Regions from separate parts of the Bradyrhizobium sp. USDA 4501 genome, predicted to be linked through region 2. Evidence: riboswitches for the same ligand, from Rfam matches in the RefSeq annotation. Region 2 holds a riboswitch; the other holds the start of a gene.
What was found. Region 2 has a riboswitch for glycine ahead of ACVWZM_RS36105 (D-amino acid dehydrogenase). Riboswitches for the same ligand answer to the same signal wherever they lie in the genome.
Positions count from the first base shown of each region.

Region 1: another riboswitch for glycine. It lies ahead of gcvT (glycine cleavage system aminomethyltransferase GcvT); the one in region 2 lies ahead of ACVWZM_RS36105 (D-amino acid dehydrogenase).

Region 1 is NZ_JBSSEX010000001.1:7,635,371-7,650,044, forward strand. It holds gene ACVWZM_RS35240 (hypothetical protein) at 476-712, opposite strand; gene ACVWZM_RS35245 (LuxR C-terminal-related transcriptional regulator) at 1,104-1,412, opposite strand; gene recA (recombinase RecA) at 1,869-2,957, shown strand; gene ACVWZM_RS35255 (hypothetical protein) at 3,293-4,171, shown strand; gene ACVWZM_RS35260 (acyl-CoA thioesterase) at 4,202-4,633, opposite strand; gene gcvP (aminomethyl-transferring glycine dehydrogenase) at 4,812-7,685, opposite strand; gene gcvH (glycine cleavage system protein GcvH) at 7,709-8,074, opposite strand; gene gcvT (glycine cleavage system aminomethyltransferase GcvT) at 8,094-9,239, opposite strand; glycine riboswitch at 9,381-9,469, opposite strand; gene alaS (alanine--tRNA ligase) at 9,672-12,359, shown strand; gene ACVWZM_RS35285 (cyclic nucleotide-gated ion channel) at 12,371-13,621, shown strand; gene ACVWZM_RS35290 (DUF3455 domain-containing protein) at 13,714-14,220, opposite strand; gene ACVWZM_RS35295 (NADP-dependent isocitrate dehydrogenase) at 14,251-14,674, opposite strand, start outside.
Region 2 is NZ_JBSSEX010000001.1:7,805,570-7,820,243, forward strand. It holds gene ACVWZM_RS36090 (ABC transporter ATP-binding protein) at 1-1,429, opposite strand, end outside; gene ACVWZM_RS36095 (ABC transporter permease) at 1,571-2,458, opposite strand; gene ACVWZM_RS36100 (ABC transporter permease) at 2,462-3,403, opposite strand; gene ACVWZM_RS36105 (D-amino acid dehydrogenase) at 3,564-4,919, opposite strand; glycine riboswitch at 4,988-5,096, opposite strand; glycine riboswitch at 5,103-5,209, opposite strand; gene ACVWZM_RS36110 (M20/M25/M40 family metallo-hydrolase) at 5,302-6,432, opposite strand; gene ACVWZM_RS36115 (ABC transporter substrate-binding protein) at 6,698-8,317, shown strand; gene ACVWZM_RS36120 (hypothetical protein) at 8,595-8,915, opposite strand; tRNA gene ACVWZM_RS36125 (tRNA-Leu) at 9,084-9,170, opposite strand; gene ACVWZM_RS36130 (twin-arginine translocation pathway signal) at 9,396-9,830, shown strand; gene ACVWZM_RS36135 (FAD-dependent monooxygenase) at 9,870-11,072, opposite strand; gene ACVWZM_RS36140 (zinc-finger domain-containing protein) at 11,080-11,325, opposite strand; gene ACVWZM_RS36145 (hypothetical protein) at 11,560-12,693, shown strand; gene ACVWZM_RS36150 (alpha/beta fold hydrolase) at 12,751-13,503, shown strand; partial or broken gene ACVWZM_RS36155 (hypothetical protein) at 13,507-14,674, opposite strand, start outside.

The DNA of each region.
Region 1 (14,674 bases), 170 kb from region 2:
CTGTCATCTCATGGATGATCCAACCGCCTTGGCCTCGGCGTGTACCCCCTCGCTGGGGCCGTTCTTTGGGCCAAGAAAAATCCCGGCTCGCGCCGGGCTTCATAGTTCAAGCTGACCTGCGAGATAGCGCCGCTTCTCGACTGCCGCGATGTCGAGAGCCTTTCAGCACCTCATTCACGCGACCGGATTCACGTCATATGTCGCAGCGATTCGACGGGAAGGGCCCGTAATGAAAGAGGCCGCCAAGTGAGGCGGCCGCTTTCTCACATGAATATTGCAATCGCAGCGATAGCAATGGGGCACAGCCCCAGCACCACAATGCTCGCTCTAAAAAGTAGGTCACTGGTCATGACACAACCTCTGCGTGAGGTTGGAATCTAACTCGGGATGACCACCAAAACAAAGTGCAGTTTGTGCCACGCTAGGAAATTAATCGTGCGCTAGATGAGAATAGGCCGTCAACTGAGGTGGCCCTTTACTCTCCCAGCTCTCTGCGGATTCGGTCGCGGTGCTGAACGTGCAAAACCTGGCATGAGTAGAAGTTATCCAGAAGCTTCTTCGCTTCCGCTAGATCGTGCCCGTGATTGGCAAGGTGCTCGATCAGTCCCTCTTGCTCGGCAATGTGTCGTTCGCCTTGGGCAATATGCCGCTCGGCTTGCTCCAGATGGCGAAGCTGCATCTCGCGGTGCGCTATTGTGGAATGGTTCGGCATGGCCGCGCTCCCTTCCTATGCAGGCGGGAGCGCTGTTGGTCTCTCAGCCACCGACGCCTACGGGCAAAGCCTTGGCCGGTGATGATGATATCGTATCACGTTCCGTTGCCCCCGGTTCGTTCTCTCAAGATTAAATTCCCTGATCTCGGTCAAAGGCGGGACGGGGATAGAACATCCGATGGGTCGCCTCGGTAGTCCTACTGAGAACACCGGCCAAGCTACGGTTTCCGTTCGCTTAATCCGAACATTCAAACTAGGATACGGGGACTTAAATACGGCCAGTACCGATCTGTTGGTACTGGCCGAAAACCGCTGTCCCGTTTTTGCGAAATACGCACTATTGAGCGGCCCCAGCAACTTTGGGGGCTGTAGGGGCCGTTGCTGGGGCCATCTACCGGGCGGCCCGATGCACCGAGCCAGGTTTGCGAAAGACTACTGTAGGCCAACTAGCCAATCTTTCCGCCGCGTCCACGATCTGAGCTTGAGAGTGGATGTGGAGCTTCCTGAGTAAGCGAAGGCGCTGGACCGATATTTGCGCTTCTGTTCCGCCGATCTGCGTGGCGATCTGAGTATCACGCCGCCCGAGAGCCATGCGCCTCAGGAGTTTCTTTTCACGCGGGCTCAGTATCAGCGCCGTCACGGCGCGAACATTGCAATACCGACGATGATGAGTGGACTTAGTCCGAACAGGACAATGCACGCGCTTATAAGTATGTCACTGCCCATGACACAACTCCTGCGTTGGAGCTGGAACTTACACCCGCCGGCAATAAGTTGTGTAGTGCAGTTTGTGCCATTGGGCTGGCACGCTCCATTCACCAACGGAGAACCCCGGTAACGCTTCTCCCTTGTGGAGGGAGAACACTTGGCGGACCATAACGATTGCTAAAGCCAGAACATCCGATGGGCGACTCAGTAGTCCTACCGAGAACATCGGCCAACCCTTGGTTGCCACAGGATTAAATCCAAACTAGGCCACTCGAAATTTCAAAGCAGGCCACTAAGGATGGAAACAGGCCAGTACCGATCTGCTCGAAAGAACATATTGCGAACATAGAACAAACGTGGTACGAGGTTCCAATCAACAACGCATTCCGCCCGATCTCTTCGCCCGTTTTCCCGCTAGCGAATCCCCGCCATAAGGAGCACATCCCAAATGTCCGCCACCGCACTGCGTATCGTCGAAGGATCCTCCATGGACAAGTCCAAGGCCCTCTCAGCCGCGCTCTCCCAGATCGAGCGCCAGTTCGGCAAGGGCTCGGTGATGAAGCTCGGCAAGAACGACCGTTCGATGGATGTCGAGACGGTGTCGTCGGGGTCGCTCGGGCTCGATATCGCGCTCGGCGTCGGCGGCCTGCCGAAGGGGCGCATCGTCGAAATCTACGGGCCGGAATCGTCGGGCAAGACCACGCTGGCGCTGCACACGGTGGCGGAAGGCCAGAAGAAGGGCGGCATCTGCGCCTTCATCGACGCTGAACACGCGCTCGACCCGGTCTATGCGCGCAAGCTCGGCGTCAACATCGACGAGCTCTTGATCTCGCAGCCGGACACCGGCGAGCAGGCACTCGAGATCGCCGACACGCTGGTGCGCTCCGGCGCGGTCGACGTGCTGGTGATCGATTCGGTCGCGGCTCTGGTGCCGAAGGCCGAGCTCGAGGGCGAGATGGGCGATGCGCTGCCGGGTCTGCAGGCCCGCCTGATGAGCCAGGCGCTGCGCAAGCTCACCGCCTCGATCAACAAGTCGAACACGATGGTGATCTTCATCAACCAGATCCGCATGAAGATCGGTGTGATGTACGGTTCGCCGGAGACCACCACCGGCGGCAACGCGCTGAAGTTCTATGCCTCGGTCCGCCTCGACATCCGCCGCATCGGCGCGATCAAGGAGCGCGACGAGGTGGTCGGCAACACCACCCGCGTCAAGGTGGTGAAGAACAAGCTGGCGCCGCCCTTCAAGCAGGTCGAGTTCGACATCATGTATGGCGAGGGCGTTTCCAAGATGGGCGAGATCCTCGACCTCGGCGTCAAGGCCGGCATCGTCGAGAAGTCCGGCGCCTGGTTCTCCTATGACAGCCAGCGGCTCGGCCAGGGTCGCGAGAATTCCAAGGCATTCCTGAAGTCGAATCCCGACATCACCGCCAAGATCGAAGCCGCGATCCGGCAGAACTCCGGCCTGATCTCCGAGCAGATCCTCGCCGGCACGCCCGAACGCGACGCCGAGGGCGAGGAGCCGACCGAAGAGTAAGCCTCCAGCATGATCCGGAAAAGTGCGAAGCGGTTTTCCCTCGCGACAAACGCGAAGCGTTTGTCCGGAGATCATGCTCAAATCATCACATGACTTCGCTGCAAGCGGGCGCTGAGGACGTTGGGTTGCCGACGTCTTCGGCGCCCGTTTGGTTTTGTGTGTCTTTTGTAAAGCAGTTGATCCTCAGCTTGCGGTGCTGATGCCATCGCGCGTAGCCGGAGAGCATCGTGACAAGTCTGATCCTGGCGACAAGTGAACTCGCGAGCTATCGCCCGAGGTAGGCGGGAAGGGCGGACATCGTCGTCGGGTTGAGGCCGCGCTTCGTTTGGGGGAAAATGCCCTCGTCGGGTGACCTCACGACCCTGCTGGAACCGCGTTCCGCAAAGCATGTCGATTTCGACACGCACTGGCTCGACTTCGCCAGTTCAAGATGGACCGGCTCGATCGGTCGGGACATTGGGCTTGTCGAGTTGTGCGAGCGTTGCGATAGCGTCGAGCTATGGGCTGATCCCCAGCCGAATGACCAGTTGGTGCTGGCCTGGTTGCTCGACGTGCTCCGCCCGCACCGCCACATCGTAGCGAAGCTCAAGCTGGTCCAGACCGATGTCGAGATCGGCGGGTACCGAGGCGAGAGCTTGGCGAAATGGCGGTTGCCTGCACTTGCGGTGACCGATGATCGGCTGGAATTGGCCGGTCGCGCCTGGACTGCCTATCGCGCTCCGACGCCCGAGCCCTGTTTCGACCTTCTCATGCAGGATCTGTCGGCCATCCCGCAGCTCCGCGCGGCACTGATTGCGTTGCTCGAGGAGCTACCCGGGCAAGACACCGGCCTCGGCGCGTCCGAACTGCGGATGCTGGATCTCGTCGCCGACGGCGAGACAAGCCCACAGGTCCTTTCAAGCGAGCTGAACAGGGAACGCGGCGTGTTCGATTTTCAGGAAGCGGAGCTGATCCTGGACCGGCTCGCCTATTGTCCATCACCGGTCCTGACCGGATTCCCCGCGGAGATCGAAGCGCCCGACGATCTGAAGGCCCGAAACAACCGACTCCTGCACAGTCGGCTGTCGCTCACCGATTTCGGCCAGGAAGTGTCGGATCGCGAGCTCGACTTCAGCCAATACAACACGATCCATCGCTGGTGGGGCGGCACCGAACTGACCAATGAGCGGCTGTGGCGCTGGGACGCCGAAAGCCGGGCCTTGGTTGCCCCGTAAGCCTGATCCGCACCTGTGTGCGCAATCAGCCTATGCCAGCGTCTTCTCCCGGCTTGCGATCAGTGCCCGCAAATCCTCGGTCACCGCGACCGACTGATGGGTCTTCTGATCGGTCGCGACCCAGATGATCTCGCCGGTGGCGCGCAAATCATCGGAGCCTTTGGCGAAGATCGCGAGCGCAAGATTGATCGAGGAGCGGCCGATCTTGGCGACCCGCACGCAGACCTCGATGTCCTCGTCGAACCGGATCGGCGCCTTGTACTCGACGACCGATTTGACAGTGTGGAAGTCGATGCCGGTCCGCGCCACCTCGCCGAGATAGTCGTAGCCGAGCGCGCGGAAATATTCGGTGATCGCGGTGTCGAAATAGGTGAGGTAGTGCGCGTTGAACACCACGGCCTGCGCGTCGACCTCCGAATAGCGGACGCGAAACGGGAAATGGAACCAGAATTCCTCGCGCATGTTTCCTCCTGCCGCGGGCCGGACCATTCCGTCATTCCGGGGCGCGACGCAGTCGCGAATCCGGAATCCGGAAGTCGTGGATCGAGATTCCGGGTTCTCGCTTCGCGAGCCCCGGAATGACACCGAGTGAATCACGCGTCAGAGACGCAGCACGACGTAGCTGCAACAATGGTGCGCTTTACTCCGCCGCCTGCGCATAATCCTCGACCGGCGGGCACGAGCACACCAGATTGCGGTCGCCATAGACGTTGTCGACGCGGCCGACCGGGCTCCAGTATTTGTCCGAGCGCGACACGCCGGCCGGGAAGCAGCCCTCGGCGCGGGTGTAGGCCCGGTTCCAGACATCGTCGGCGATGTCGTGCACGGTATGCGGCGCGTGGCGCAGGGGCGAGGCCTCGACCTTCCAGCGGCCCTTCTCGATCTCCGCGATTTCGTCGCGGATCGCGATCATGGCGTCGCAGAACCGGTCGATCTCGAACTTCGATTCCGATTCCGTCGGTTCGATCATCAGCGTGCCCGCCACCGGGAAGCTCATGGTCGGCGCGTGGAAGCCGTAGTCGATCAGGCGTTTTGCGATGTCGTCGACGGTGACGCCGCTGGTCGTCTTCAGCGGCCGCGGATCGACGATGCACTCATGCGCAACGCGGCCGCGCTCGTTGCGGTACAGCACCGGAAAGTGCGGCTTCAGCCGTGCGGCGATGTAGTTGGCGTTGAGGATCGCGATCTCGGTGGCGCGCGTCAGACCTTCGCCGCCCATCATCAGGATGTAGATGTAGGAGATGGTCAGGATCGACGCCGAGCCAAACGGCGCGGCCGACACCGGGCCGATGGCGTGCGCAGTTGCCCCGTCGGTTGCGGGATGGCCCGGCAGATAGGGCGCAAGATGCGCCTTCACGCCGATCGGGCCCATGCCGGGGCCGCCGCCGCCATGCGGAATGCAGAAGGTCTTGTGCAAATTGAGATGGCTGACATCGGCGCCGTAATCGCCGGGCCGCGACAGTCCGACCTGCGCGTTCATGTTGGCGCCGTCGAGATAGACCTGGCCGCCATGGGCATGCACGATGTCGCAGATCTCGCGGATATGCTCCTCGAACACGCCGTGGGTCGACGGATAGGTGATCATGACCGCGGCAAGGTTGGCGGAGTGCTTCTCCGCCTTGGCGCGAAGATCATTGACGTCGACGTCGCCGCGCGCATCGCACGCGACGACCACGACCTCCATGCCGACCATCGCAGCCGAGGCCGGATTGGTGCCGTGCGCGGAGGAGGGGATCAGGCACACCTTGCGGTGCGGCTCGCCGCGCGCGAGGTGATAGCCTCGGATCGCCAGCAATCCGGCATATTCGCCCTGCGCGCCGGAGTTCGGCTGCAGCGAGACCGCCTCATAGCCGGTGATGTCGCACAGCCATTGCTCCAGCCGCTTGAACAGCGCGTGATAGCCCTTGGCCTGATCCGCGGGCGCGAACGGATGCAGATTGCCGAACGCCGGCCAGGTCAGCGGGATCATCTCCGTGGTGGCGTTGAGCTTCATCGTGCAGGAGCCGAGCGGGATCATCGCGCGGTCGAGCGCGAGGTCACGATCGCTGAGCTTGCGCATGTAGCGCAGCAGCTCGGTCTCGGAACGATGCGTGTTGAATACCGGATGGCTGAGGAAGGCGCTGGTGCGCCGCAGCTCCTTCGGCAGCGCCTCGTGCGCACCGGCCTCGATCTCGGCATAGCTGAGCTTGCCGCCGAACACGCGCCACACCGCCTCGACCGTCTCCGGCGTCGAGGTCTCGTCGAGCGCGATGCCGAGCGTGGTCGCGCCGATGCGCAGATTGATCCGCTCCGCCTGCGCGCGGGTGACGAGCTCGATCTGCTTGCTACCAGCCTCGACGGTTACGGTATCGAAGAACGCTTCGCTGGTCGGCGCGAAGCCGAGCTTGCGCAGGCCGGCCGCGAGCACGGTGGCGCGGCGATGCACGCTGCGTGCGATATGGGTCAGGCCCTCGGGACCGTGATAGACCGCATACATCGAGGCGATCACGGCGAGCAGCACCTGCGCGGTGCAGATGTTCGAGGTCGCCTTCTCGCGGCGGATATGCTGCTCGCGGGTCTGCAGCGCGAGGCGATAGGCGGGCTGCCCACGCGAATCCACCGAGAGGCCGACGATGCGGCCGGGCAGCGAGCGCTTCAGCGTGTCGCGCACCGCCATATAGGCGGCGTGCGGTCCGCCATACCCCATCGGCACGCCGAACCGCTGCGCCGAGCCGATCGCGATGTCGGCGCCGAGCTCGCCGGGCGAGGCGAGCAGCGTCAGCGACAGCAGGTCCGCCGCGACGATCGCAAGCGCGCCCTTGGCGCGCAGCGACGCGATGGCAGGCTTGAGGTCGCGTACCGCGCCCGATGTGCCCGGATATTGCAGCAGCGCACCGAGCACATCGGCGTTGTCGAGCTCGGTCAAGGGATCGCCGACCACCAGCGCCCAGCCCAGCGGCGCGGCGCGCGTGCGCATTACCGCCAGCGTCTGCGGATGCACCTCCTTGTCGACGAAGAACACCTTCGCCTTGACCTGCGAGTGCCGCTCGGCGAGCGCCATCGCTTCCGCCGCTGCCGTCGCCTCGTCGAGCAGCGAGGCGTTGGCGACGTCGAGCCCGGTGAGATCGCAAATCATGGTCTGGAAGTTGAACAGCGCCTCGAGCCGGCCCTGGCTGATCTCCGGCTGGTACGGCGTATAGGCGGTGTACCAGGCCGGGTTCTCCAGAATGTTGCGCTGGATCACGGCGGGCAGGATGGTGCCGGAATAGCCCTGGCCGATCAGCGAGGTGAACACCTGGTTCTGCGCGGCGAGCTCGCCCATATGCGCGAGCGCCTCGGTCTCGCTCAGCGCCCGGCCGAGATCGAGCGGCGCCTTCTGCCGGATCGACGCCGGCAGCGTCTCGTTCATCAGCGCCTGCAGGCTCGCGGCGCCGACCGTCTCCAGCATCGCGTTGACGTCGCGCGGCGACGGTCCGATGTGGCGGCGGACGAAATCGGTGGCGGCTTCGTTGATCGGCTTGAAGGGCGCGTTCATGACGTGATCCTCGGAGTGATCCTTTAGGCGGTGTGCGCGGCGTAGGCGGCCTCGTCCATCAGGCCGCCGAGCTCGCCCTTGTCGGCAATCTTCAGCTTGAAGAACCAGGCCTTGCCGCCGGCGTCGGAATTGACCAGTGCGGGCTCGGCGGCGAGCGCGTCGTTGACCTCGACCACCTCGCCGGAGATCGGCGCGTAAACGTCGGAGGCGGCCTTGACGGATTCGACGACAGCGGCGGCCTCGGCCTGCTTCAGGCTGCGGCCGACCTTGGGCAGTTCGACGAACACGACGTCGCCGAGCTGCGACTGCGCATAGTCGGTGATCCCGATTGTGGCGACGTCGCCCTCGATGCGGAGCCATTCGTGGTCGGACGTGTACAGCGTCGTCATGGGGTCGATCCTTTGGCGTTCAGCGTTTGTAGGTATTGGGGACGAAGGGCGTAGCGGCGACTTTCAGCGGCAGCCGCTGGCCGCGCACTTCGGCGAAAACGGTGGTGCCGACGGCGGAAAGGGCCGTGGGCAGGTAGCCCATCGCAACCGGCGCATTGAGGCTCGGGCCGAAGCCGCCCGAGGTCACCTTGCCGATCTGCTCGGTCGAGCCGGCATCGGCGAACAGCGCGGCGCCTTCGCGCACCGGTGCGCGGCCGTCAGGCTTCAGGCCGACCCGTCGGCGCGCAGCGCCATCTGCGAATTGCGCGAGAATTTTGTCGGCGCCGGAGAAGCCGCCGGCGCGGGCGCCGCCGCTGCGGCGAACCTTCTGCACCGACCATTCCAGCGCGCCTTCGACCGGCGTCGTCGTGGTGTCGATGTCATGGCCATAGAGGCACAGCCCGGCTTCGAGCCGCAGGCTGTCGCGCGCGCCGAGCCCGATCGGCAACACGTCGGGATTGTCGAGCAGCGCGGTGACCAGGGCTTCCACCTTGTCTGCGGGCACGGAAATCTCAAAGCCGTCCTCGCCGGTATAGCCGGAGCGCGAGACGAAGCAGTCGACGTCACTGAGCCGGCGCGGACCGGCATCCATGAATTTCATCGAACCGACATCTGCACAAAGTTTCGCCAACGCCGATTCCGCTTTCGGGCCCTGCAGCGCGATCAGCGCGCGGTCGGCCAGCGAGATGATCTCGCAGGCGTCGGAGAGATTCGCGCGCAGATGCGCCTCGTCCTCGGCCTTGCAAGCGGCGTTGACCACCAGGAACAGGTGATCGCCGAAATTCGCCACCATCAGGTCGTCGAGCAGGCCACCGTCATTATTGGTGAATTGCGCGTAGCGCTGCCGTCCCGGCGCGATGCCGACGATGTCCTGCGGCACCAGTTTTTCCAGTGCGAGCGCGGCATCCGCGACCTTGCCGGATTTGGCCTTCAGCACGAGCTGGCCCATGTGCGACACATCGAACAGGCCGGCTTCCTTGCGGGTGTGCAGGTGCTCCTTCAGCACGCCAGCCGCGTATTGCACCGGCATGTCATAGCCGGCGAACGGCACCATCTTGGCGCCCCGCGCAAGGTGCAGCGCGTGCAGCGGGGTCTGTTTCAGCGGGGAGGTTTCGCGCGCAAGCATCACAGGGCCCTCGCGGTTCCCGCCGGGGACCTATTTCCCCTTGAGAAACCTGCAGAAAGCCCCATCTGTCGCTGTGCCTGAGAGTATTATCCCGTCGGCGGACGCATCGGGGCGAACCCCAGCGTCTCTTTCCAGATGTCAGACGTCACGCGGTCCTTTTGCCTGAGAGTTTCCGGGGCGGTTGCTCCTTCGGCGCCGGCGGTAAGGCCGGTCTCTCCCGACGTGACTAGGTATAGGTAGGTAGAAAACACGGCGCCACCAAGACTGTCAACGCAGCTGCAGCAACTATCCAATGGGCTTTGTGCTGCCGCGGCAAGCCCATGATCCGCCTGCACAGTTTCTGGACACCGCAGCTGGCAATGTCTAAAAGCGTTCGGCCGGAAAATGACGCCTTTTTGCGGCTGGCCGGCCACTTTTTCCGATTGGATGAACATGAGCAGCGTCAACGACATCAGGTCGACATTTCTGAACTACTTCAAGGCGAACGGGCACGAGATCGTGGCCTCGTCGCCGCTGGTGCCGCGCAACGACCCGACCTTGATGTTCAACAATGCCGGCATGGTGCAGTTCAAGAACGTCTTCACCGGGATCGAGAAGCGTCCCTATCAGCGTGCCACCACGGCGCAGAAATGCGTGCGCGCCGGCGGCAAGCACAACGACCTCGACAATGTCGGCTACACCGCGCGCCATCTCACCTTCTTCGAGATGCTCGGCAACTTCTCGTTCGGCGATTACTTCAAGGAGCGCGCGATCGAGCTGGCCTGGAACCTGATCACGAAGGAGTTCGGGCTGAAGAAGGACAAGCTGCTCGTCACCGTCTACCACGACGACGACGAGGCGGCGGGCCACTGGAAGAAGATCGCCGGCTTCTCGGATGACCGCATCATACGGATCGCGACCTCGGACAATTTCTGGGCGATGGGCGATACCGGCCCGTGCGGGCCGTGCTCCGAAATCTTCATCGATCGCGGCGAGCACATCTGGGGCGGTCCGCCGGGCACGCCTGAGGAGGACGGCGACCGCTTCCTGGAGTTCTGGAACCTGGTGTTCATGCAGTACGAGCAGGTGACGAAGGAGGAGCGCGTGGCGCTGCCGCGTCCCTCGATCGATACCGGCATGGGCCTGGAGCGCATGGCGTCGATCTTGCAGGGCGTCGAAAGCGTGTTCGAGAGCGACCTGTTCCGCAACCTGATCGATGCGGCATCGTCGGCGCTCGGCCATGGGCCGAACGCGCGGAACGTGGCGTCGTACCGGGTGATCGCGGACCATCTGCGTTCGTCGGCTTTCCTGATCGCCGATGGCGTGCTGCCGTCGAACGAGGGCCGCGGCTATGTGCTGCGCCGGATCATGCGCCGCGCGATGCGCCATGCGCAGCTGCTCGGCGCGAGCGAGCCGCTGATGCATCGGCTGGTCTGGGCGCTGGTCCGCGAGATGGGCCAGGCTTATCCGGACTTAGTGCGCGCTGAGAAGCTGATCGAGGAGACGCTGCGGCTGGAAGAGACGCGGTTCCGCAAGACCCTGGTGCGCGGATTGTCGCTGCTCGACGAGAAGAGCGCCGGCCTCAAGAAGGGCGACATGTTCGACGGCGACACCGCCTTCACCCTGTACGACACCTTTGGTTTCCCGCTGGACCTGACCCAGGACGCGTTGAAGTCGCGCGGTATCAGCGTCGACCAGGCGGCGTTCACCGACGCGATGGAGCGCCAGCGCATCAAGGCGCGTGCGTCCTGGGCGGGCTCCGGCGAGGCGGCGAGCGAAGCGATCTGGTTCCCGCTGCGCGAGAAGCTCGGCGCGACCGAGTTTCTGGGCTACGAGACCGAGAGCGCGGAAGGCGCGGTGACGGCGCTGATCAAGGACGGCGCCGAAGTCGCGAGCCTCAAGGCCGGCGAGAGCGGCGCGATCGTCTTGAACCAGACGCCGTTCTACGGCGAGTCCGGCGGCCAGGTCGGCGACACCGGCGTGCTGACCGGGGAGGGCGTTAAGTTCCGCGTCACCGACACGCAGAAGAAGGCCGGCGATCTCTTTGTGCATCTCGGCACGGTGGAGCAGGGCACGCTCGGTGTCGGCACCGCATTACAGCTCGAGGTCGACCACACCAGGCGCTCGTCGATCCGCGCCAACCATTCGGCGACGCATCTGTTGCACGAGGCGCTCCGCCAGGTGCTCGGCGATCACATCGCGCAGCGCGGCTCGCTGGTGACGCCGGACCGGCTGCGCTTCGACTTCGTGCATCCGAAGCAGATCACGCCGGAAGAGCTCGCCCGGATCGAGGACATCGCCAACGATGTCGTGCTGGAGAATGACGAGGTCACGACCCGGGTCATGGGCGTCGACGATGCCCGCGAGGCCGGCGCCCGCGCGCTGTTCGGCGAGAAATACGGCGACGAGGTTCGCGTCGTGTCGATGGGCAAGGGCGCCCGCGATCACGGCCAGAACGCGCTTGGCTGGTCGGTCGAGCTCTGCGGCGGCACCCATGTCCGCCGCACCGGTGACATCGGCATGATTTCCGTGACCAGCGAGGGCGCGGTCGCGTCCGGCGTGCGCCGTATCGAGGCGCTGACCGGGCATCATGCGCGCAAGCACGCCAACGACACCATCGCGCTGGCCAAGACCGCGGCGCTGGAGCTGCGCACCACGATCGACGACGTGCCGGCGCGCATCACAGCTCTGATGGAAGAGCGCAAGAAGCTCGAGCGCGATTTGTCCGACGCCCGCAAGAAGCTCGCGATGGGCGGCGGCGGTGCGTCGAACGGCGCCGCCTCAGCCGTTCGCGAGGTCGGCAATGTCAAGCTGCTGGCGCGCGCGGTCGAGGGCGTCGAGACCAAGGATCTCAAGAGTCTCGTCGACGACGGCAAGAAGCAGATCGGCTCGGGCGTGGTCGCGATCGTTGGCGTCACCGAGGACGGCAAGGCCGGCATCGTGGTCGGCGTCACTGCCGATCTGACCGCGCGGTTCAACGCGGTCGAGCTCGTGCGCAAGGGCTCCGAGGTGCTCGGCGGCAAGGGCGGCGGCGGCCGGCCCGACATGGCGCAGGCCGGCGGGCCCGACGGCGCCAAGGCCGACGCCGCGCTGTCGGCGATCGAACAGGCCATGACCCAACAGGCATCGGCTGGCGCCTGACGGAGAGGCTGATCGTGGCGACGGCTCCGCTTAAGCCCACGATCGGCGATCCCGGGCTGCGCGACCGTCTCTACGAGCTGCTCGAACGCGATGATCTGCCGCATTCGGGCGGCTTGCGCTTTGCCCGGGTCATCGTCGCCATCATCGCCGTCGATGTGCTGGCGGCGATCCTGGCCTCCGTGCCCGAGATCGACGCGCAGTTCGGCTGGCTGCTGACGACCATCGAGATCGCGGCGGTCATCGCCTTCGCGCTGGAATATGCCGCGCGGCTCTGGAGCGTGGTCGGCCACTCGCTGCGCGACATGACGCCGGCGCGGGCGCGGCTGGAATACGCCTTCTCGGCGCTCGGCGTGATCGACCTGCTGGCCTTCCTGCCGTCGGCCGTCGCGCTTGCGACCGGCGACAAGACCGCGCTGGTGCTGTTCGGCATGCTGCCGTTCCTCAAGCTGGTGCGCTATTCGACCGCGATGCGCTCGCTGCTGGCGGCGCTACATGCCGAGCGGCGCACGCTGTTCGGCTGCGTGGTGATCCTGACCGGCGCCGTGCTGCTGTTTGCCTCGCTGCTCTATGCCATCGAGCACAGGGTGCAGCCGGACAAGTTCGGCACCATGCCGCAGGCGATGTGGTGGGCGATCGTGACGCTCGGCACCGTCGGTTACGGCGACGTCGTCCCGATTACGCCGCTCGGCCGGACCGTCACGGTGGTCGCGATCGTGGTCGGCTTCGCGATGATCGCGCTGCCGGTCGCGATCATCTCGACCGCGTTCGCCGACGAGGTCCGGCGCCGCGACTTCGTCGTGACCTGGGGCATGCTGGCGCGGGTGCCGCTGTTCTCACATCTTGGCGCTGCCGATATTTCCGACATCATGCGCTTGCTGCGGTCGCAGACCATCGAGGCCGGCGAGGTCTTGGTGCGGCGCGGCGATGCGGCGTCATCGATGTATTTCATCACCGCGGGCGAGGTCGAGATCGACCTGCCGAGCCAGCTTGTGCGGCTTTCCGACGGCGCGTTCTTCGGCGAGATCGCGCTGCTGCGGCGGACCAGCCGCTCCGGCACGGTGACGGCGGCGCGCAAGACCAAGCTCCTGGTGCTCGATGCGCAGGACTTCCATGCCCTGATCGAGCGCATGCCGGCGCTCGCCGCGCATGTCCGGGAGACCGCCGAGGCGCGGCTTGCCGACCCGATCGCGGCCGGCGGCGACCTTGCCGCCGCAGAGATCGCCCAGGCGCCGCGCGAAATCGACGGCGGCATCCGCGACTAGAACCTCATTCCGATTGAATCGGAACGAGGCCTCGATTCTTCGTTTGGCGCGTTTTCTGCACGCGAACCGGTATCCACTTCGCTCGAAAACGCTTAGTCCCGTCGCAGGAACACGTAATCCGCCGAGTAGGCCGCTCCCTTCAGCGCGCCTGATTTGTCGCAAGCGCCGCTGAGCTCGCCGCCCGAGGTGTTGATCCGCTGCACGGTTGCGACGCCGGAGAAGAGGCCGTTGCCGCGATGGGCGATCACCTCGAGCTTCAGCCAGGGAATATCGGCGGCGGTGGCGCCGGGTGTGCTGCCGGCGGTGCGGGCGGTCACGACGCTGCCGTCGACATGCTCCCAGTTCGGACCCGCATAATGCCGGCCGACCGTGCGGCCGTCGGCGATCAGGGTGGCGATCGGTTCGCGGAACGACCAGGCGAGCTTGCCGTCGGTGACCGGCTTGCACTCATAGACCTGCACGCCCTCGGCATGGACGGTGAGGATCTTGGACTCGCCAGGCGCCGCGACGGCGTCGGGCAGGGGATCGGCAGCGAATGCCGCCGACGTGGTGAGCGAGAACGATGCGAGCACGACGGCTCTGACAAGGGCCACGGTCATGCTCGCACCTGTCTTCCCAGGATGACGGCCTCAGGCCGCGATCGCCTTCACGAGGTTGTCGGATACCTTGTCGAGGAATCCGGTGGTCGAGAGCCAGCGCTGGTCGGCGCCGACCAGGAGCGCGAGGTCCTTGGTCATGTAGCCCTCTTCGACGGTCGCGACGCAGACCTTCTCCAGGGTGGTGGCGAACTTTGCCAGCGCCTCGTTGTTGTCGAGCTTGGCGCGATGGGCGAGGCCACGGGTCCAGGCGAAGATCGACGCGATCGAGTTGGTCGAGGTCTCCTTGCCCTTCTGGTGCTCGCGGTAGTGGCGGGTCACGGTACCGTGCGCGGCCTCGGCTTCCACGGTCTTGCCGTCCGGGGTGAGCAGCACCGAGGTCATCAGGCCGAGCGAGCCGTAGCCCTGGGCCACGGTGTCGGACTGCACGTCGCCGTCATAGTTCTTGCAGGCCCAG
Region 2 (14,674 bases):
CGATGCCCAGCCGCCGCTGGATTTCGTCGAGCAGATCCAGCACCTGCGCCTGCACCGAGACGTCGAGCGCGGACACCGCCTCATCCGCGACGAGCACGTCGGGATCGAGCGCCAGCGCGCGCGCGATCGCGATGCGCTGGCGCTGGCCGCCGGAGAACTGGTGCGGATAGCGCGAGATCGCGTCGGGCGGCAGATGGACGAGCTCGAGCAGCTCGCGCGCCCGCGCCAGCGCGTCCTTGCGCGGCATGCCGTAATTGACCGGGCCTTCCGCGATGCTCTCGCCGACGGTGACGCGCGGATTGAGCGAGCGGTAGGGATCCTGGAAGATGATCTGGATCTTCTGGCGATGCGGCTGCAACAGCCGGCGCGACAGGTCGGAGATCTCGCGGCCGGCGAGGCGCACCCCGCCCGAGGTCGGATCGATCAGGCGGACGATGCAGCGCGCGACCGTCGACTTGCCGGAACCGCTTTCGCCGACGATGCCGAGCGTGCGGCCCTTGCGCAGAGTGAGCGTGACGTTGCTGGCGGCGGCGACCTCGCGGGCTTTGCCGTACAGCGACCGCTCCCGGTAGACCTTGCTGAGCTCGTTGGCTTCCAGCACCACGGGCTCGGTCGTCTCCGGGCGCGGCGCGCGCGGCACCAGGCTCGGCACCGAGGACAAGAGGTTGCGGGTGTACTCCATCTTCGGATTGCGCAGCACGTCCTGCAGCGGGCCGGTTTCGACCAGGTGGCCGTGCCGCATCACCGCGACGCGGTCGGCGATCTCGGCCACCACGCCCATGTCGTGGGTGATAAACAGAACCGCGGTGCCGTGATCGCGTTGCAGGTCGCGGATCAAGGTGAGGATCTGCTTCTGGGTGGTGACGTCGAGCGCGGTGGTCGGCTCGTCCGCGATCAGGAGCTTCGGCTCCAGCACCAGCGCCATCGCGATCATGATGCGCTGGCGCTGACCGCCCGAGAGGCGGTGCGGGTAGGAGGAGAAGATGCGCTCCACGTCCGGCAGCCGCACATGCTCCATCATCGCCAAAATCTTCTGGCGCCGCGCGCGGGCGTCGAGATCGGTATGGGCACGCAGCACCTCGTCGATCTGGCGGCCGACCGGCACGACCGGATTGAGCGCGGTCATCGGCTCCTGGAAGATCATCGCCATCCGCGTGGCGCGGAGTTGCCGCAGCCGCCGGTCGCTGGCGGTGAGCAGTTCCTCGCCGACCAGTTTGATGCTGCCGCCAGACGGCACCAGCGTGCCCTTCTGCTGCAGGCCCATCACGGTGAGCGATGTCACCGACTTGCCCGAGCCGCTTTCGCCGACCAGGCACAGCGTCTTGCTTTCACGTACCTGCAGCGAGAGGTCGTCGATGATGCGATGCGCATCCGCCTTGCGGCCGAGGCCGACGACGAGATTGCTGATGTCGAGGACGACGTTGGTCATGTCAGGGTCTCTTGGCGCTGTGAAGGAATTTACCCACTGTCATTCCGGGATGGTGCGCCAGCACCAGACCCGGAATCTCGAGATTCCGGGTTCGATGCTTCGCATCGCCCCGGAATGACGGCTTCAGAAGAGCTGAAGCCGTCACTTGCCCTCACGCTGCTTCATGCGGGGATCGAGCGCGTCGCGGGCGGCGTCGCCGATCAGGTTGACGCTGAGAATGGCGATCGAGAGCAGCAGCCCCGGCCAGAAGATCAGCGACGGTTTGACCTGGAAATAGGCGCGGCCCTCGGCCATGATGTTGCCCCAGGTCGGCGTTTCCGGCGAGATGCCGGCGCCGAGGAACGACAGGATCGCCTCGGTCAGGATCGCGGACGCGCAGACATAGGTGCCTTGCACGATCAGCGGCGCGATCGTGTTCGGCATCAAATGCCGCCACATGATCTTCGGCAGGCTGGTGCCGAGCGAGATCGCGGCCTCGACATAAGGTTCCTCGCGTGCGGTCAGCACCACCGAGCGCACCAGCCGCGCCACGCGCGGGATCTCGGGGATGGTGATCGCGACCATCACGGTCCAGATGCTGGCGCCCGACAGCGACACCACGGCGATCGCGAGCAGGATGGCGGGGATCGCCATCAAGCCGTCCATCACGCGCATCAGCACCGCATCGACCCAGCGGAAGAAGCCGGCGACGAGGCCGATCAGAAGGCCGATGGCGATCGAGCAGACGGCGGCGCCGAGCCCGATCACCAGCGAGATCCGTGCGCCGTAGATGATGCGCGACAACAGGTCGCGGCCATAAGCGTCGGTGCCGAGCAGATATTGCGCGCTCGACGGCTTCAGCCGCTGCGACGGCGTCAGCAGCAGAGGATCGTGCGGCGCAAGCAGCGGCGCGAAGATCGCCATAAGGATGATGAGGGCGAGGCTGATCGTCGCAACCGCGATGATCGGCGTCGACGTCAGGAAGCCGAACTTGACGCGGAACGGCCGGGTGACGGGAAGCGAGGATTCGGGAAGGGTTTCGATCGCCATTGCTCAGTACCGGATACGAGGATCGAGCAGGGTGTAGGCGAGGTCGATCAACAGATTGACCGCGACGTAGATACCCGACGTCAACAGGATCATCGCCTGGATCACCGGATAGTCGCGCGCCAGCACCGCATCGACGGTGAGGCGGCCGATGCCGGGCAGATTGAACACGCTCTCGGTGACGACGACGCCGGAGATCAGCAGCGCGAAGCCGGAACCGATCACCGTGATGACCGGCACGGCGGCGTTGCGCAGCGCATGGCGCAGCAGCACGCCGGTCTCGCCGATGCCCTTGGCCCGCGCCGTGCGCACGTAATCCTCGCCGAGCACATCGAGCATCGAGGCCCGCGTCATGCGTGCGATCAGCGCGACATAGATGAAGGAGAGTGTGCAGGTCGGCAGGATGAGGCGCTGGAAGAACGGACCGAAGCCGGCCGAGATGCTCTTGAAGCCCTGTACCGGAACCCAGCGCAGATCAATCGCAAAGATCTGGATCAGCACATAGCCGATGACGAACACCGGCACCGAGAAGCCGAGCACGGAAAGCCCCATCACGAAGCGGTCGATCCAGGTGCCGTGCTTCCACGCCGCGATCACGCCGAGGGGCACCGCCACCAGGATCGACAGGATGATGGTGGCCAGCGCGACCGAGATCGAGGGCTCGAGGCGCGGGACGATCATTTCGAGGATCGGCTTGTTCGAGATCAGGGAGACGCCGAGGTCGCCGTGCAGCAACTTGGCGATCCAGGTGTAGAACTGGATGTAGATCGGCTCGTTCAGACCAAGCGAGGTCCGAATGCGTTCGAGCTGTTCGGGCGTCGCGTTGTCGCCGGCGAGGATGGCGGCCGGGTCGCCCGGCGTCAGCCGCAGCAACAGGAACACGAACAGAGCCACCACGCCCATCACGGGAATGGCGGCGAGGATGCGGCGAAGCAGATATCCGAGCAAATTTGATCCGTTGGGTTGTGGTCGATGAAGTCCCCAGCGGGACCGTTGCACACCGGACCGTAGCACAGATGGTAGCAGACTCACGGTAGAACTTGAGCAAGTCCCATGCCATCGGTGCTGCGGATTTTGCGGTGCAGCTAATCAGTCCTGTTGGCCGCGATTATTCCTCCGGTGAAGTTCGAAGCAGTCCACTGGAAGGTGGATTGATTTCAGCTTTGCGGGCGTTGGCAGGCACGTCGAGCCCGGCACCGAACGTCGGCGCCATCGGCGGCGTGTCGAGGTCGCGCCAATCGTCGATCGCCTGGGCCACCATCTGCGCCGTCGCCGCCGACAGTGTCCAGCCGAGATGACCGTGGCCCGTATTGTAGAACACGCCCGGAATCCGTCCGGCGCGAACCACCGGCATCATGTTCGGCATCATCGGGCGCAAGCCCGCCCATGGCACGACTTTCGACGTGTCGATCTCTGGGAAATGATGCCGCACCCAGTCCACCAGCGGTTGAATGCGATCGGCGCGAATGTCGCGGTTGAAGCCGTTGAACTCGGCGGTGCCGGCGACGCGGAAGCGGTCGGCGCCGAGCCGGCTGGTGACGATCTTCGCAGCCTCATCGAGCAGGCTGACGGTTGGAGCATTCCGGCTTTGCGGCGCATCGAGCTGCACCGTGATCGAATAGCCCTTCACCGGATAGACATTGACGCGGTCGTTGAGCAGGCTGGCGAAGTGGCGGCTCGCCACGCCGGCGCAAATCACGATCCCGTCCGCCTGTAGCTGCTGTCGCGTCGCGACCGCAGCATCATGTGAAGCAGCTTCGTTCCAGCCGATGCGGAAGCCGTCATCGCCGTGTGCGATCGTGTCGACGTCGGCTTCATGGACGAAGCTCGCGCCACGGCGGATGCAGGCGTCGGCAAGCCCACGCGTGAATTTGTGAATATCGCCGGTCGCGTCCGACGGCGTGAAGAAGCCGCCATAGCAGGTTGTCTGCAGCGCGGGTTCGATGACGCGGATCTCGTCCGGGGTCACCGGCCGGCGGTCGAGCCCGCCTTGCTGCAGCAGCGTGTTGACCTTGAGGCCGGCTTCGAAGCCGGCCCTGTCGTGATAGACGTGCAGGATGCCGCGGCGTTCGAGATCGAAGGCGATGTTTTCGCGCTCTGCGATCGAGAACAGATGCTTGCGCGCTTCGATGGCGAGCTTCGTGGTCTCGATGGTGTTGCCGCGATAGCGCGTGATGTGGCCTACGAACTCGCCGATCCAGGAATATTTGTGCCAGCTCGGCTTCGGGTTCATCAGCAGCGGCGCGTCGCTTCTCAACATCCAGCGCAGCCCCTTCAGAATGGTCGCGGCGCTGTTCCATACCTCGGCATTGCTGGCGGAGAGTTGTCCGCCATTGGCGAACGAGGTTTCCATCGCGGCGTAGCGATGCCTGTCGAGGACAGTCACCTTGTAGCCGCGTTCAAGCAGGGCATAGGCCGTCGTTACGCCGGTGATGCCGGCGCCGATGATCGCGATGTGTGGCATGATAGTCGTCAGGCTCCCGTGGGTTAGAGTCGCCGAACCACCGGTGAAACCGGCATCGGCGCCCCATATGTCACGGTACCTGAGAGCTTGATCCGCATCGGGCTGTGGCCAGAAGCGAACTATCCCCTTCGGTGGACGTCATGGCCCTTGATGTGCGGCCATGTTCGTCTCTCTCCAGATCGTCCTGACGATACAGTCCTTTTGCCTGAGAGTTTCCGGGGCGGTTGCTCCGTCGGCGCCGAAGCCAACAACACGATTGTTGTCGCTTCGATCTCTCCCGCATCGTCGCGTTGAACGGCCGGACCGTAGGCGAAGCCTCAAAAATGGACAAGGCTAAATTTCGATCCGGCAGTGCCAACGTGTTGTGCAGTGCAAATCGATGTCAGTCCAGCGTCGCCAGCAGTGCCGCCATCAGGCGGCCGCGTTCGGCGAGGCTGTCGACCTCGATGTGCTCGTTGAGCGTATGTGCATCGGCGCCGCGAACGCCGAGGCCGTCGAGCGTGGGGATGCCCATCGCGCCGGTGAAGTTGCCGTCCGAGCCGCCGCCGGCGCTGCCGTGCGGCAGATCGAGACCCATCGCTGCAGCAAGGCCTTTTGCCTTTTCATAGAGCGCCATGGTGCCCGCATCGGGCTCCCACACCGGGCGGGTGACGCCGCGCGTCACCTTGAAGGTCACGTCGTTGGCGGTGCCCGACAGTGCCAGCATGCGCTCGACGCCACGGTCGAGATCGGCCTGGCGCTTGGCCATGCTGAGCGCTTCGCCGGTGCAGGTCGTCGCGACGCAATTGACCCACTGGCCGCCATGCACGATGCCGACCGAGAAGGTGCAGTCCTCGGTGGTCATGCCGTCGATGGCGATGATCTGCCGCGCCATCTCGCGGATCGCGGAGCGGCCGGAAGACAGCGTTGCGCCGGCATGGCTGGGCTTGCCGGTGGCTTCCAGGTTGAAGCGCGCGATCGCATAGCGGCCGGTGACGACGCCGTTGTTCGGACGGCCGGGCTCCGGCACCAGCACATATTTGTTGCGCGCGGCTTCCGCCTCGATGATGTCGCGCGTCGACGGCGTGCCCACCTCTTCGTCGGGGGTGAACAGCACGGTGATCGGCAGCGGGGTCGTGAAGGAGGCGCGCGCCAATTGCCTGATCGCCTCGATCGACAGGTAGTTGCCGCCCTTCATGTCGAAGATGCCCGGCCCGAAGCACTTGTTGCCTTCGCGCCGCCACTTCAGCTTCTCGATGGTGCCGACGGGGTGAACGGTGTCCAGATGGCCGGCGATCAGGATGCCGGGCTGGCCTTGTTTCGGATGGGGAAAACGGGCGCGGACGCAGCCCGCGAAGCCCTGGCGTCCGGCGATGCGCTCGATCGTCGCACCCATGATCGCCATCTCGCGGGCGGCGAGATCGAGCATGCGTTCGACCGCGGCGGCGTCCCAGGTCGGGCTTTCGCATTCCACCCAGCTGCGCAGGCCCTGCAGCATCGTTTCGGAATCAAAGGGGAGATTGGCGGGGTTCATCGTTGTTCTCTCTTGTTGTTCTGACGGCGCCGGCATCGCGCGCGCGTTACGAAAATCTCAGCCGACGATTTTGTAAAGCCAAAATCTGGCGCGCGGCCTCATTCGTTTGTGTACGTCCGATGCGACCTGAAACCGATTGACGCGCTTGGCGCTTGGTGCAAGTCTCGATTTCACAAGCCATACAGCATGTTAGTTCGCCTAAATAACGAACCACATGCATAACGAATAAGCCGGCTTTGACCAGTTACACGTCAGGAGAGATTGCATGTTCCCTATCTCGCGTTGGAAACACCGCACGCTAGCGGCCGCGTTGACGGCGCTCGCGCTGTCGTTCGCGCCGCAGGAATTGTCATTCGCGCCGCAGGCGATGGCCGCGGGCAAGACCATCACCGCGGTGATGCACTCGGATCTGCGCGTCATCGATCCGATCATGACCACGGCCTACATCACCCGCGATCATGGCTACATGATCTATGACACGCTGCTGGCGACGGATTCCAATTTCAAGATCCAGCCGCAGATGGCGGACTGGAAGGTTTCCGACGACAAGCTGACCTACACGTTCACGCTGCGCGACGGTCTGAAGTGGCACGACGGCGCGCCGGTCACCGCGGAAGACTGCGTCGCCTCGCTGCAGCGTTGGGGCAAGGTCGACGGCATGGGCCAGAAGCTGATGGACTTCGTCGCGAGCCTGGAGGCGACCGACGCCAAGACCATCACGCTGAAGCTGAAGGAACCCTACGGCCTCGTGCTGGAATCGATCGGCAAGCCGTCATCGCGCGTGCCGTTCATGATGCCGAAGCGTCTGGCCGAGACGCCGCCGGACAAGCCGATCCCGGAACAGATCGGCTCCGGACCGTTCAAATTCGTGCAGGCGGAATTCCAGCCGGGCGTGAAGGCGGTCTATGAGAAGAACAAGGACTACGTGCCGCGCAAGGAGCCTGCGAGCTGGACCGCGGGCGGCAAGGTGGTCAAGGTCGACCGTGTCGAGTGGGTCACGATGGCCGATGCGCAGACCGCGGTGAACGCGTTGCAATCCGGCGACATCGATTTCATGGAGAACCTTCCGTTCGACATGCTGCCGGTGCTCGAAGCCAATCCGGATCTCAAGATCGACGTCCTGAACAAGTTCGGCTTCCAGACCCTCGGACGCATGAACTTCCTCTATCCGCCGTTCGACAATCCGAAGGTGCGCCGGGCTGCGTTCCTGGCGATGAACCAGAAGGACGTGCTCGACGCGCTGGTCGGCAACGCCAAGTACCAGAGGATCTGCGGCGCCTTCTTCGTCTGCGGCACGCCGCTCGAGACCGACGTCGGGGCCGAAACGCTGGTGAAGGGCAACGGCCTGGCGGAAGCCAAGAAGGCGCTTGCCGCATCCGGCTATGACGGCACCCCCGTGGTGATCATGGCGCCGGGCGACGTCACGACGTTGAAAGCCCAACCGGTCGTGGCTGCGCAGCAGTTGCGCGAGGCCGGCTTCAAGGTCGACCTGCAGGCCACCGACTGGCAGACCGTGGTGACCCGCCGCGCCAGCCAGAAGCCGCCGAAGGAAGGCGGCTGGAACATGTTCTTCACCAACTGGGTCGCGGCCGACGTCTCCGATCCGATCGTCAACGCGTCGATCACCGGTCGCGGCAAGAATGGCGGCTGGTTCGGCTGGGCCGAAGACCCGAAGATCGAGGAGCTGCGTGACAAGTTCGCGCGCGCCGGCTCGGCTGAGGAAAAGAAGAAGATCGCCGCGGAAATCCAGACCGAGGCCTACGATCAGGTGATCTACGTTCCGCTCGGCCAGTACACCATTCCGAGCGCATGGCGGAAGTCGCTGACCGGTGTGCTCGACGGCCCGGCGACGCCGATCTTCTGGAATATCGACAAGTCCGAGTAAGCTTGCGGCTTGACGCAAAAACAAATGGCCGGGACTTGTCCCGGCCATTTTCTTTTCGCGCTGTCGCGTGTCAGGTGTGGCTGTCGCGGAGCTGCTCCAATCCGTCGCTGAGCGGTGGTCCGCCTTGTGGTGCGTGCTGCGGCGGGGAGGGGCGCTCCTTGCGCTGATCGGGTTGGTTGGTTGCGCGCTGCGCGGATGGATCGTCGTTCGGCATCGTCATGCTCCAATTGCGGCATGACAACGAATACGCAGTGCACGGGTTCCGAACCGGCGACCGCTAATCGCCGTGATCTGGTCTCATGCTGCTCGGGCTCGACAGGCTCGTGAGCTGCGTCGGTCCGGTGTCGGTTCCGCTCATCCAGACCGCCGCTCCAGCGGCAAACGCGAGCAGTCCGTACACCATGATCGCGCCGCGGATCCATCGCCGGTAGATCGCGCGGTCGTCGGGCGCAGCGTCGCGGAATTTCTGTGCATCGAGCCCGTTGCTGCAATGAGCCGCATCGTCGCCATGCTGGAGAGTAAAGGCACCATGATCGCGCGCCGTTTCGCTGGCAATCCGATTGCCCTTCGCAATCCGATTGCAGTTTGCAATCTCCATCGCCGCCTCCGACCAAAATTGATTTCGAAATGCAACAGCCGCGAAAATGCGCGGCCGGAATTTCCAATGCGGGCAAGACTACGACAGACAGCGACCGCGGTGTGTGAACTGCGCCACAGCCGGAAAACACGACGCTGGCCCGCTCGGGTGCGCGTGGCATGCGAAGGTTGGTGCGGGCGGTGGGACTCGAACCCACACGACGTTGCCATCGAGGGATTTTAAGTCCCTTGCGTCTACCAGTTCCGCCACGTCCGCGTTGCGCCAGGCGCGCCGATTTCTAGCGCGTTTGGGCGCGGAGTGGAATTGTCATTATCCGGTGCTAACAGGTGAGCTTTCAAAGGCTTAAGCGGCGGCCCGCAATTCCATTTGCCTCGGCGGCCGGGCATTGGGATAAGCAGCGCGCCGCCGCGATTGAGCCTCAATCCGGACACCGGTGGCTGCTTTAGGCAATCTCAACACTGTCCCGGTTAAGAAAGCTGAATGTCCGTTCGTTTCCCACGCCGCCTGAAGCTGTCGCGCGCGGCGGCCGTCATTGCGCTGCTCGCCTCGGCCGCGGGCGTTTCCGGCTGCGCGCAGATCGGCGACACCGTGCCGTCGGCATTCGCCGATCCCGCCAAGTACGAGCTTTATGATTGCAAGCAGCTCGAGAACGAGCGCAGCAATCTCAAGACCCGCGCGGCGGATCAGGAAAAATTGATGGCCAAGGCGGAGACCGGCGTCGGCGGTACTGTCGTCTCCGAGATGGTCTATCGCAACGAGCTGATCTCGATCCACTCCCAGCAGAAGCTGGCGGATGAGGCCTGGCGCAAAGGCAGGTGCCATGAAAGCACGCCGGACACGCCTGCGGCCGCTGCCCCCGCTACCCCCACGCCGGCGGCGAAGGGCCCGCGCGCGCCACGGGGCCTCGTCCACTAAGCCGGCGTTTCCAGACGGGTCGGTCGTGATTGGCCGAGCTCAGGCGCGCCAGTCGTAAATCCAGTCCTGCCGCGCCAGCATCCGCTCCGGACCGATGGCGCGGATCGCCAGATCGCGCGCGATCGCCGCCGGCCCGCGCAAATGATAGATGCGGCCCTGCTGTCGCGCCAGGCGCTGCACTTTCAGCACGCGCCCGCGTCGCACCCGTGCGTAGCGCGTCAACGCGGCGGGAATGCCCGCGGTGTTTTCCCCGGTGCTGTCGCTCAAGGCCTTGGCGAGCACGGCCGCATCCTCGATCGCCATGCCGGCGCCTTGCGCGGCGAACGGCAGCATCGCATGCGCGGCATCGCCGAGCAGCGTCACCGCGCCTTCGCTCCAGCGGCCGATGTCGGGCAGGGTGAACAGCGCCCATTTGCGCCAGCCGTCGACCGCGCCGATCAGCATCCGCGCCGTCGCGGGCCAGCGCGCGGTGGCGAATGCACCCTTGATCTCGTTGATGTCGCCGGGCTCGCTCCAGCCCGGCCGGTTCCAGGTGCCCGATACGATCGCGACCACGTTGATCTGGCGTCCGGCCGAGATGGGATAGGCGACGAGATGCGCGTCCGGTCCCATCCAGAGCTGGACGCGCGGTGCGGTGTATTCACGCGGCAGGGCGGCGGCGTCCAGCGTGCCGCGCCAGGCGATCAGGCCGGAGAATTGCGGCTGTACATCCGGAAACAAATGCCCGCGCACCGACGACCAGATGCCGTCGGCGCCGATCAGCGCAACGGCCAATTCCTCCTGCCGTGAATTGCCGCGGCGTTGCACGATGGTGAGGCCTCGCGCATGCTTGGTCACATCCTCGAACTGGCAGCCGAGCCGCAGATCGATATCGGGATGGTCGCTCGCGGCGGCCTGCAGCGCGGCCTGCAAATCGGCGCGGTGGATCACCCAATAGGGTGCGCCGGCGCGGAACTCGGCGGCCTGGCCAAGCGGCATCCGTGCGATCTCGCCACCGGCCCGCGCGCTCAGGACGTTGACGGATTCAGGCGTGACCGCGCGCCGCGCAAGCGGTTCCTTGAGCCCGAGCTCGACCAGGATGCGGCTGGCATTGGGAGAGAGCTGGATGCCGGCGCCGGCTTCCTCGAGCCGTTCGGCCTTCTCCAGCACGACGACGCGAAAGCCCTGTGCCGCCAGTGTCAGCGACGCCGTCAGTCCTCCGATCCCGGCGCCTGCAACGATGACGGTTCGCGTCAGCGCCACGGAGCGGTCAGGCGACCTTGTCTTTCAGCACGCATTCCGGCGGCCGCGCTTCGCCGGCCGCGAGGTCGGATGCGAAGCGATAAAGCGTCGAGCAGTACGGGCAGATAATCTCGTTGTCATTGCCGAGGTCGAGGAACACGTGCGGATGGTCGAACGGCGGGTTGGCGCCGACGCACATGAACTCCTGCGATCCGATTTCGATCACCGAGACACCGGCATCGTTATGGAAGTGCGGGACGACGTGGTCGGACATATTCTCACCTTGATGGCAACGATGGGCAGACGCAATCAACAGCATGCGGCATCGCGAAATGCCGCGCACCATACTGGCGGGAACAGTTGATTCCTAGAGCCCCGATGGCTCATTTGCTCATGCAAATTCGACACAATCTTGTCGTCCCAGAGAAGCCCTCCTTTGGTCGGAGCCGTTGTGTCGCAAAAACGGCACACTATCTCCAAGGCGAATAAAACTAGAGGTTTTATCGGGATGAATCGGGTGCGCGTCAGCTTGGCGATGGTCGGCGTGGCAGCAAGTGCTGCCGTGGGCGCGGCTATTTGGCCGCACGCCCGTGATGCCGGCACCGTGCTGGCGGCGCGGGACGATCCCGCTGCGCTCGCCGACATCAGGCTCAATTCCGTGCTGCGCAACAACCCGGCGTTGATCTCCGACAATATCGAGGCGGCGCTGGCCTCCGGTGATGCCGACCTTGCGGCCAGCTTTGTCGAACTCGCCGGCGAGAAGAACATCGCACTTGGTGATGATCTCACAAAGCGCGTCGATGACGGGCGCGTCGAGCAATCATCCACCATTCATTTCGCCAAAGGCTTCGCCACCGGCCTGGTGACCGGCAATGCCGACGATGTCGCAAGCCTGTCCGGCACGGTCGCCGGCGACCTGTTCGTATTCGGCGATGTCAGGGATGTCGTGCGCGAGGGCAAGCACCTCGTGATGGGCGAGGACACCGACCAGCTGGTGCTCGGCCTCGCGGCCGCCGGGCTCGCGGTGACCGCGGCCACCTATGTGTCGGTCGGCAGCGCCGGGCCGTTGCGCGCCGGGCTGACGCTGGTCAAGGATACGCGCAAGGCCGGACGGCTGAGCGAGGGGATGATCGAATGGGCTGGACGCTCGACCCGCGAGGTGGTCGATCAGCCGGCGCTGCGCGAGGCGGTCGTATCCGGCTCGGTGCTGCGGCCGGTGGAAACCGCAACCGCGATCCGCGCGGCCTTCCGCGCCGAGAAGGCCGGCGCGCTGGTGCGCGTCGCCAAGGACGTCGGGCGCATCGGCGAGGCGGCCGGGGTTCGCGCTGCGCGGGATACGCTGAAGGTCGCCGAGAACCCGAAGGAGATCGCGCGGGCGGCGCGGATAGCCGAGGTCAAGGGCGGCCAGACCCGCGCGATCCTGAAGCTGCTCGGCCGCGGCGCGCTGCTGCTGGCGGCCGGCGCATTCAATCTCACCATGTGGCTGTTCGGCGCGCTGCTGGCGCTGTTCGGCTTCCTGTCGTCGATCAAGGCCACCACCGAACGGGCCACCGCCTGGTGGCTCAGACGAAGCAAGGCGCTGCGCCTGAGGCGGCAGATGGCCGCTCAGGCCAGCTTGGCGAGTATGCCCGCCCAGGGTTAGGCTTGCGGTCGCCTGTCGATCGCCAATCGCAAATCCCAAGAACAAACGGAATGGATGATGCCGAGTTTCCATCACGGCGATGTTGAAATTGCCTTTATCGACGAAGGCGCGGGCGAACCGATCGTGCTGGTGCACGGCTTTGCCTCGAGCAAGAACGTCAACTGGATCTACCCGACCTGGGTGTCCGATCTCGTCAAGGCCGGCCGTCGGGTGATCGCGCTCGATAATCGTGGCCACGGCGAATCCGCCAAGCTCTACGATGCCGCGCAGTACGAGATCGCGACCATGGCCGGCGACGTGATTGCGCTGATGGACCATCTCGGAATCGCGCGCGCCGACATCATGGGCTATTCGCTGGGCTCGCGGATGACCGCGATCCTGGCGCGAGAGAATTCCGATCGGGTGCGCTCGGCGATCCTTGGCGGGATCGGCATCGGACTGATCGAGGGCGGCGGCCCCGGCGAGGCGGTCGCGCTGGCGCTGGAGGCGCCGTCGCTCGACGATGTCACCGACCCGGTCGGCCGTACCTTCCGCGCCTTTGCCGATCAGACCCGCTCCGACCGCCGCGCGCTCGCCGCCTGCCTGCGCGGCTCGCGCCGCCTGATGACGCGCGAGGAGGCGGCCGGCATCCGCGTGCCGGTTCTGATCGCGGTCGGCAGCAAGGACGAGATTGCGGGCTCGGCGTCAGCGCTCGGCCGGATCATTCCGGGTTCGGAGGTGCTCGACATTCCGAACCGCGATCACATGCGGGCGGTCGGCGACAAGGTCTACAAGACCGGGGTCATCGACTTCCTGTCGCGGCGAAAATAGATCGTCGGCTTCATCCCTGGCGAAGGCGCGCGCGGCCGCGATCAGCACCACGAAGGTCGCGACCCACACCATGCGCGCGCCGTAGCGGTCGTGCGGTCCCGAGATCACGCCGCAGACAAAGGCATTGCCGAGCAGGGCGAGCGTGACCGTGCCCGCCAGCAACGTCAGATCGTCGAGCCGCCGCTGCCACAGTCCGCGGCCGAACAGGGTGACGACCAGGAGCATCGAGCCCAGCGCGACCGGCACGTGGATGCGGTTGATCGCGGTGAAGTCGAGGTGCCAGCGTTGCTGCCGCGCCGCGCGCATCGGCCGGACCTGTTTGGGAATGTAACGCTCGATGATGCCGTAGGTATGCGGGATCCAGCCATTGGTGCCTTCACCGGTCGCGACATGCATGAGCTGGTCGGCGGTTGCCGTCAGCGCCGCCTTTGCCTGCCATTCCGGATATTCGGCCAGCGAGCGCAGCACGATGGTGCCCATCTCGTCATTCAGTCCCTTGAAGCGGCCGAGCGTGTTGAACATGCTGTGGCCCCACAGGAAGTCGTCCGCGGTCGGCGGCAACTCGTTGCGATAGGGGCAGAGCTTCAGCTTCTCCGTCGCGCAATGATCGTGCAGGTATTGCGCGACGATGCCATCCTGCAGCATGCGGCCGAAGGCGACGCCATAGCCGCCGGGCGTCCAGGCCAGCTGTCCGGACAGCGCAAAGTTCGCCGCCAGCAGCATCGCCGCGCCGGCGACGGTGGTCAGGCTGCCTTGCACGAGGCCCGCGAATGGGATGCGCTGCCCGAGCCATGGACGCAGCATCCAGCCGACGCAGCACAGGCCGAGCAGCACCGCCAGCGTCGCGCTGTGCGTGGCGGCCGAAAACGCGATGAACCCGAACAGCACCGCCTTCTCCAGCGTCGAGATCCGTTCGCCGTGCAGGATGAGGATGAAGAGCGCGAGCACCGAAAGGCCGGCGAAGATGTCGGTCAGCAGCATGCTGGCCAGCCAGGGCAAAGCGGTGGTTGCGATCAGCGCGAGGCTGATCGCAATCAGCCGGACCGGCCGGGCGAGGCCGAGCACGCGCAGCGTCAGCTGCAGGATCCACAGCGTCGCCAGGGTCTGGATGCCGAGGTTGAGCCAGAAATCCGATGTCTCGCCGACATGGAGGTAGATGCCGAATACCGTG